One region of the Mesorhizobium sp. A556 genome, then DNA from elsewhere that is predicted to be linked to it. Evidence: riboswitches for the same ligand, from Rfam matches in the RefSeq annotation. Region 1 holds a riboswitch; the other holds the start of a gene.
The links. Region 1 has a riboswitch for S-adenosylmethionine ahead of ACX3P0_RS21865 (O-succinylhomoserine sulfhydrylase). Riboswitches for the same ligand answer to the same signal wherever they lie in the genome.

Region 2: linked by a shared signal. The riboswitch ahead of metA (homoserine O-acetyltransferase MetA) and the one ahead of ACX3P0_RS21865 (O-succinylhomoserine sulfhydrylase) in region 1 are both predicted to bind S-adenosylmethionine.

The regions. Positions count from the first base shown of each region.
Region 1 covers NZ_JBTMXA010000015.1:67,781-71,974, forward strand. The annotation lists gene araD1 (AraD1 family protein) at 1-344, shown strand, start outside; gene ACX3P0_RS21860 (2'-deoxycytidine 5'-triphosphate deaminase) at 491-1,585, opposite strand; SAM riboswitch at 1,679-1,756, shown strand; gene ACX3P0_RS21865 (O-succinylhomoserine sulfhydrylase) at 1,811-3,001, shown strand; gene apaG (Co2+/Mg2+ efflux protein ApaG) at 3,107-3,499, shown strand; gene ACX3P0_RS21875 (Hsp33 family molecular chaperone) at 3,532-4,194, opposite strand, start outside.
Region 2 covers NZ_JBTMXA010000003.1:288,552-292,745, reverse strand. The annotation lists gene ACX3P0_RS09910 (prephenate/arogenate dehydrogenase family protein) at 1-844, opposite strand, end outside; gene hisC (histidinol-phosphate transaminase) at 849-1,958, opposite strand; SAM riboswitch at 2,057-2,134, shown strand; gene metA (homoserine O-acetyltransferase MetA) at 2,186-3,115, shown strand; partial or broken gene ACX3P0_RS09895 (ABC transporter ATP-binding protein/permease) at 3,064-4,194, opposite strand, start outside.

The sequences.
Region 1 (4,194 bases):
TCGGGCCGGAAATCCTTGTCGGCAACCTGCCTGCCGACATTCGCGGTACCTCACGTATCATCCGCGACGGCGAGGTGTTTTGGGAAAAGCCCTTCCTGTCGGGCGAGACGAACATGTCACACTCGATCGCCAATCTCGAATACCATCACTTCAAATATTCGGCCTTCCGCCAGCCGGGCGACGTGCATGTGCATATGTTCGGCACCGCAACGCTGTCCTTCGCCGACGGCATCGCCACCAGAGCCGACGACATGTTCGAGATCGAGGCAAAGGATTTCGGCCTGCCGCTGCGCAACCCGATCGAGATCGAAGCGCCGACGAACGTCGCGGTAAAGGTGCTCTAACCTCAGAGTCTGTTTGATAACTCGCCCAGCCGGGGCATATGGCGTGATTTTCGAGAACCGGAGCGGAGCGTACTACAGTACGTGAGCACCGGAAGCGCAGAAAATTGCGTCAGATGTCCGGCTGGGTAGAGTTTCCAAACGGGCTCTCAGCCAGCGGCCCGGAAATGCTTGGACAATTTCAGGCCCTGCGCCTGATAGTTGGAGCCTAGATCGGTGCCATAGAGCGCCTTCGGTCGGACCAGCATGTGCTCGTAGACCAGCCGGCCGACGATCTGGCCGTGGTCGAGGATGAACGGCACTTCATGGCTGCGCACTTCCAGCACGGCGCGGCTGCCGGTGCCTCCGGCAGCCGAATGGCCGAAGCCCGGATCGAAAAAGCCGGCATAATGGACGCGAAATTCACCGACCAGCGGATCGAAAGGCGTCATCTCGGCGGCGTAGAGCGGCGGCACATGCACCGCCTCGCGGCTGACGAGGATGTAGAATTCGTCGGGGTCGAGCACCAGTTCGCCGTCGCGGCGTTTGTAGAGCGGCTCCCAGAAATCGACGACGTCGTGAGCCGCCCGCTTGTCGACGTCGACAAGCCCCGTGTAGTGCTTGCCGCGATAGCCGACCAGCCCGTTCTCGTCGCCGGCAAGATCGATAGACAGCGCGATGCCGCCGCCGGAAATGTTCGGCGGTTCGGTGGCGACCAGCATCTCAGTGCGGTGCAGTTCATTCAACTCGGCTTCCGACAGCAGCGCGTTACCGGTGCGAAACCGGATTTGCGACAGCCGCGAACCGGCGCGGGCGACGATGGGAAACGTGCGCGGGCTGACTTCCAGATAGAGCGGGCCATGATAGCCGGCGGCTATCTTGTCGAACTCGTGGCCGTGGTCGGTCATGACGCGGGTGAAGATGTCGAGGCGGCCAGTCGAGCTTTTCGGATTGGCCGAAGCGGAAATCTCCGCCGGCAGCGCCAGGCTTTCCATCAGCGGCACGATATAGACGCAGCCGGTTTCCAGCACCGATCCCTCGCTCAGATCGATCTCGTGCAGCTTGAGCCGGTCGAGCTTGTCGGCGACGGTATGATTAGGGCCGGGCAGGAAGGAGGCACGCACGCGCCAGGCTTTTTTGCCCAGCCGCAAGTCGAGGCTTGCCGGCTGAATCTGGTCGCCGTCAAGCGGACGCTCGCTCTTAAGCGCGCCCGTTGCGAACAGCGCCGCGATGTCCTGGTCGGGAAGAATGCCTGTCTTGCGCAAAGGTCCACTCCGCAGTCTGGCCCAGATGTCATAGTTCCCCCAAATTTCTTAATAAGCGGGGCGGTTGACGCAAGCAAAAGCGAGGAATAAAGGGCGTTATCCCGTGGTGATTTGGCCGGTCGGCTTGCAGCCACGTTAAACAAGTCGCTAAGGGACCGTCGGCCGCGAGGCAGCATGGACCGGTGGCGATTTTCGCGACCGGTTTTTTGTTTTTAAGGCACGCCCATGACCATCGAAAATAAGCGTAACTGGAAGCCGGCCACCCAACTCGTGCATTCGGGCACGCTTCGCTCGCAGTTCGGCGAAATGTCCGAAGCGATTTTCCTCACCCAAGGCTATGTCTATCCGACCGCCGAGGCCGCCGAAGCGCGCTTCAAGGGCGAGGAACCCGGCTTCATCTATTCGCGCTACGCCAACCCGACCGTGGATATGTTCGAAAAGCGCATGTGCGCGCTGGAAGGGGCCGAAGACGCCCGCGCCACCGCGTCCGGCATGGCAGCCGTTGCGGCAGCGGTCCTGTGCGGCCTGAATGCCGGCGATCACATTCTGGCGGCGCGCGCGGTCTTCGGCTCCTGCCGCTGGATCGTCGAAACGCTGGCGCCGAAATACGGCATCGAAGCGACACTGGTCGACGGCAAGGACATCGCCAACTGGGAACAGGCGGTTCGGCCCAACACGAAGCTGTTCTTCCTGGAAAGCCCGACCAACCCGACGCTGGAAGTGGTCGATATCGCGGCGGTCGCTTCGCTGGCGCGATCGGTCGGCGCGCGGCTGGTGGTCGACAACGTGTTCGCCACGCCCCTGCAGCAGCGGCCGCTGAAACTCGGCGCGCATGTCGTCGTCTATTCGGCAACCAAGCACATTGACGGGCAAGGCCGCTGCCTTGGCGGCATCATCCTGTCCGACAAGGACTGGATCGACGAGAACCTGCACAATTATTTCCGCCACACCGGCCCGAGCCTGTCGCCGTTCAACGCCTGGACGCTGCTGAAGGGGCTGGAAACGTTGCCGATCCGCGTCGCGCACCAGACGCAGAGCGCCGGCAGGATCGCGGATTTCCTCGCCGAGCGGCCGGAAATCGCGCGCGTCATCTATCCGGGGCGCGCCGACCATCCGCAGGCGGAGATCGTCAAAAAGCAGATGGCCGGCGGTTCGACGCTGATCTGCCTCGACATCAAGGGCGGCAAGCAGGCCGCCTTCGCCTTCCAGAACGCACTCGACATCGTGCTGATTTCCAACAATCTCGGCGACGCCAAGAGCCTGATTACGCATCCGGCAACGACGACGCACAAAAACCTGACCGACGAGGCGCGCGCCGAACTCGGCATCGGCGACGGCACGCTGCGGTTCTCCATCGGATTGGAAGACGTCGACGATCTGCTGGAGGACATCGACCAGGCGCTTGCCAGAGCATGACCCTGAAAAGCGGAAACCGGTTTTCGGACAAGATCATGCTCGAACAAGAAAACGGAGAACGATGACCGCTTTGGCGAAAAGAGCAAAGGTGTGAGCCGCCGAAACCTGTACAGCGCGACGACCCGTGGCATCGAGGTACAGGTCGAGCCGTTCTATCTGGAGGATCGTTCCGATCCCTCGGAGGGCCACTATGTCTGGGGTTATCGGGTCACCATCGACAACCAATCGGACAGCCCCGTGCAGTTGCTGTCGCGCTACTGGCGCATCACCGACGGCACGGGCCGGGTCGAGGAGGTAAGGGGCGAAGGCGTCGTCGGCGAACAACCCGAATTGAACCCCGGCGACAGCTATCAATACTCGTCCGGCTGCCCGCTAGCCACCCCGTCCGGCATCATGGTCGGGCGCTATACGATGCACGACGGCAAAGGCGAGACGTTCGACATCGACATCCCCGCCTTCTCGCTCGACCTGCCGGACTCGAAAAGAACGGTGAACTGAGCTTCTCCCCCGGTTCCGGGGGAGAAGAGAATTTACTTCGCGTCGAACTCGGACGGATCGAATTCATACTCCGTCGAACAGAATTCGCACGCCACCTCGATCTTGCCGTCGCGCGTGCTTTCCTTGATTTCCTCGGCGGAAAATCCCTGGAGGATGCCCTGGATCTTGTCCCTCGAGCAGGAGCACTGGTCGGCGACGCGGACGCCATCGAAGGCGCGCACGCCATGCTCGTGGAACAGGCGATAGAGCAATCGCTCCGTACCGACGGTCGGGTCGATCAGTTCGGTCGGCTCGACCGTCGCGAGCAGCGCCTGCACTTCCAGCCAGGCGTTATCCGCATGAACGGAGGTTTCATCGCCATCGCCACCGGGCAGGTCCGGTAGCCGCATCCGCTCCGTCGATTCCGGCAGGAACTGCACCAGCATGCCGCCCGCGCGCCACTGTTCGCGCGCGCCCGGCACCACCAGCTTCGCCACCGACAGTTTCAGGTCGGTCGGTATCTGTTCCGACTGGCGGAAATAGGTGCGCGCCGCCGCCTCCAGCGTCACGCCGTCGAGCGCGACGATGCCCTGATAGCGCTGCGTGTGCTCGCCCTGGTCGACAGTCAGCGCCAGAACGCCGTTGCCGAGCAGCGTCTGCTGCGAACTTTCGCCAACCGCCATCAACGCTTCCAGCCTATCCGCATCGTAGCGGGC
Region 2 (4,194 bases), on a different contig from region 1:
GGGTGCGGGTGAACAGGTCGAACAGCTTGTCGCCGTCGCCCCAGCGGATCGCGCGCTGAAGCGAGGCGAGGTCTTCCGAAAAGCGCGCCAGCATTTCAAGGATCGCGTCCTTGTTGTGCAGGCATACGTCGCGCCACATGGTCGGGTCGGACGCCGCCAGGCGGGTGAAGTCGCGAAAGCCGGAAGCCGAGTATTTGATGACTTCCGACTTGGTCACCGATTGCAGGTCGTCGGCGGTGCCGACGATGTTGTAGGCGATGATGTGCGGCAGGTGCGAGACGATGGCCAGCGTCATGTCATGATGTGCGGGGTCCATCGTGTCGATATTGGCGCCGCAGCGCCGCCAGAATTCCGACAGTTTTTCCAGCGCCGCCGGGTCGGTATCGGGCAGCGGCGTGAAGATGCACCAGCGGTTTTCGAACAATTCGGCAAAGCCGGCGTCGGGGCCTGACTTTTCCGTGCCGGCCAGCGGGTGGCCGGGAATGAAATGCACCCCTTCGGGGACATAAGGTTGCATCTGCGCGATGACGGAAGCCTTGGTCGAGCCGACGTCGGTGAGGATCGCGCCCGCTTTCAGCGCCGGGGCAATCTCCCTGGCGACGGCTTCCGACGAGCCGACCGGCACCGAGACGATGACCAGATCGGCGTCGCGAACGGCTTCCGCCGCGTCCGTCGAGTAGCTGTCGCCAAGACCGAGTTCCTCGGCTCGCTTCAGGGTGTTTGCGCTGCGGGTGGAAATGGCGACATGGCCGGCCAGCCCTTCGCGGGCGATGACACGCGCCAGCGACGAGCCGATCAGGCCGATGCCGACCAGGGCGATCTTTTCAAACAGGGGTTCGGGCATTGCTTCAACTTTTCAGGAATTCCGTGAGTGCGGCGACTACGCCGCGATTGGCGTCTTCGGTTCCGACCGTCATCCGCAGCGCGTTGGGAAAACCGTAGCCGGCAACGCGCCGCAGAATATAGCCTCGAGCCGTCAGATAGCCGTCGGCGTCCGCCGCCGAATGCCGCGCCTCATCGGGGAAATGGATCAGGATGAAATTGCCGACGCTGGGCGTTATGCGCAGGCCGAGTTTCGTCAGTTCTTCCGTCAGCCAGTTCAGCCATGTCTCGTTGTGCGAAACCGTGCGCTCGACATGGGCACGGTCGCGCATGGCCGCGATGCCGGCCTCGATGGCGGTCGCGTTGACGTTGAAAGGCCCGCGAATGCGGTTGAGCGTATCAATGATGTGGGCCGGCGCATACATCCAGCCGATGCGCGCGCCGCCAAGGCCATGGATTTTCGAGAAGGTGCGGGTCATGACGACGTTTTGCGAGCCGGCCACTAGCTCGACGCCGGCCTCGTAGTCGTTGCGGCGGACATATTCGGCATAGGCCGCATCGAGCACCAAAAGCACGGTCTTCGGCAGGCCGGCATGCAGGCGGCGCACCTCCTCGAACGGCAAATAGGTGCCGGTCGGGTTGTTGGGATTGGCCAGGAAAACGATTTTTGTCCTGGGCGTTACCGCCGCCAGAATGGCGTCGACATCGGCGCGCTCGTCGGCTTCCTTGACGGATACGGGCGTTGCCCCCGCACTTTGCGTCGATATCCTGTAGACCAGAAAGCCGTGCTCGGTGAAAATCGCCTCGTCGCCGGGCGACAGATAGGCTTGCGACAACAGCCCCAGCACCTCGTCCGAACCGTTCGAGCAGATGATGTTCGCCGGGTTGAGGCCGTGAACTTCGGCAATCGCCTCACGCAGTCGCGTGGTGGACCCATCGGGATAGAATTCGAGGTGGCCGGCCACGTCGCGTGCGGCCTTGATCGCCTTGTGCGAAGCGCCCAGCGGGTTCTCGTTGGAGGAGAGCTTGTAGAGCTTTACGCCGGCAGGTGCGGCGCTCTTGCCCGGCACATAGGCCTCGATGTCCATGATACCGGCACGCGGCGTCGGGCGGTCGTTCTGGGAAGGTGCGGACATCGGGTGGTTCCGTTCAGATGATGCGGTTGCGGCATACAGGCCGCACCCGCGCTTGTCGAGAGAACCGTTGACGCACAGCGCCTGCAGTTCTAGAAGAATAGCCGTTCCGTGGTGATTTGGCCGGTCGGCTTGCAGCCACGTTAAATAACTCGCTAAATGACCGTTGCTGGCAAACTCGTTCAGACCGGTCGTGATTTCGCCGCCGGTTTTTGTTTGGAGTCTGCCAGATGCCGATCAAGATCCCCGATCAACTTCCCGCCCACGAAGTGCTTGTGCGCGAGGGCGTGTCCGTGATGGACGAGAAGACGGCGCGGCGTCAGGACATCCGCCCGCTGCAGATCGCGCTGCTAAACCTCATGCCCAACAAGATCCGCACGGAGACGCAGATCGCGCGCTTGATCGGGGCGACACCGCTTCAGGTCGAGCTGACGCTGGTGCGCATCGGCAATCACAAGGCCAAGCACACGCCCGAAGAGCACCTGATCTCCTTCTACCAGACTTGGGAGGAGGTAAAGCACCGCAAATTCGACGGCTTCATCGTCACCGGCGCGCCCATCGAGCTTTTGCCCTTCGAGGAAGTCACCTACTGGCGCGAACTCGAGCGCATCTTCGATTGGACGACCACCAACGTCCATTCCCCGTTCTTCATCTGCTGGGGGGCGATGGCGGCGGCCTGGCATTTCCACCGCATTCCGAAATACACGCTGGACAAGAAGGCCTTCGGCGTCTTCCGGCACCGCAACAATGCGCCCGCCTCGCCCTATCTTTCAGGCTTTTCAGACGATTTCGCCATTCCGGTTTCACGCTGGACGGAGGTGCGCCGCGCCGATATCCGGCCCGAGACCGGGCTCGACCTTTTGATGGAATCGGACGTGACCGGCCCCTGCCTGCTGGCCGGGGAAACCGGTAACCGGCTCTACATGTTCAACCATATCGAATACGATTCCACCTCGCTCAAGGACGAGTACGACCGCGACGTAGCCACCGGCGTAGAGGTCGAGGTTCCGCATGGATACTACCCCGACAACGATCCGTCCCGGCCGCCGCTCAACCGCTGGCGCTCGCACGCCCATCTGTTGTTCGGCAACTGGATCAACCAGGTCTATCAGACGACGTCGTTCAACTTGGAGGATGTCGGCGTACGTCCGCGGACCTGAGCGGGCGGCGGTTCCATCGCCCCGGCGCGCAGCTTGGGAGGCTTCAGGGCGGGGGCTGTGGCGTCCTTCACGATGGTCAGCGTCTTGTGGAAGAATTTTCTGTCGGGCAGCGCCCGGCCGATTGCCAGGATCGCGGTGCCTTCGAGCCGCTTTGAAAACAGCGCCAGCACACGCTTCAGCGTGTCGGTATCGAGGGTGTCGAGAACTTCGTCGATGACGACAAAGCGGGGCCGCCGCACCGCCACGGCGGCCAGCGCCAACAGGCGCTGCTCGTCCTCGTTCAGTTCGTGTTCCCAGCCCGCGCGGTCGAGCAAACCGGACAGGCGCTTGAGGCCTATCTCGGTCAGCACGGTTTCCAGCTCGGCATCGGTCGGCTTGTCGCCGCCCGCCGGCTGGCCCAGCACCTCGCGCAAATTGCCCGGCGCGAAATAGGGCGTGCGCGGGACAAGCACCGGCACTTCGCCTTTGGGCAGGCCGATGCGGCCGCCGCCCCCATGGCCACAGGCCGGCGATGGCGCGGAAGAACAGCGTCTTGCCGGCCCCCGGATCGCCGGTAAACAGGACATGCTCGCCGGCCGCGATCTCGACATGCGGTTTGGTCAGCCGCGTGCAGCCGTCCGCGGATTTGACCTCCAGGGCGTCGAACGTCATCGCATCGTTTTCGTTTTCAGCGATTTCGATGCGCTTTTCGGTGCCGTGCAGCACGTCCGTCTCGACCAGCGCCAGCCGGAAATCGGCAACGCGCATCAGTGTCGCGCGCCAGTCGGCAATGCCGCCGATATTGTTGATGAACCAGCGCAGCGAGGAATGCACCTGATTGAAAGCGCCGACCGCCATCATCAGCCCGCCGAACGAAATATCGCCGGCGAAATAGACCGGGGAGGCAACGAGGATCGGCGCAACGACCGTGATCCAGCCATAGGTGTCGGTAACCCAGGCAAGGTTGATCTGCGTGGTGTAGATGCGCCGGATGGCGCCGAGCAGCGTGGCGAGGTCGAGTTGCAGCCGTCGCTTTTCGCCGGGTTCGCCGCGGGCCAGCGCGATGGCGTCGATATGCTCGTTGGCCCGCATCATCGAGA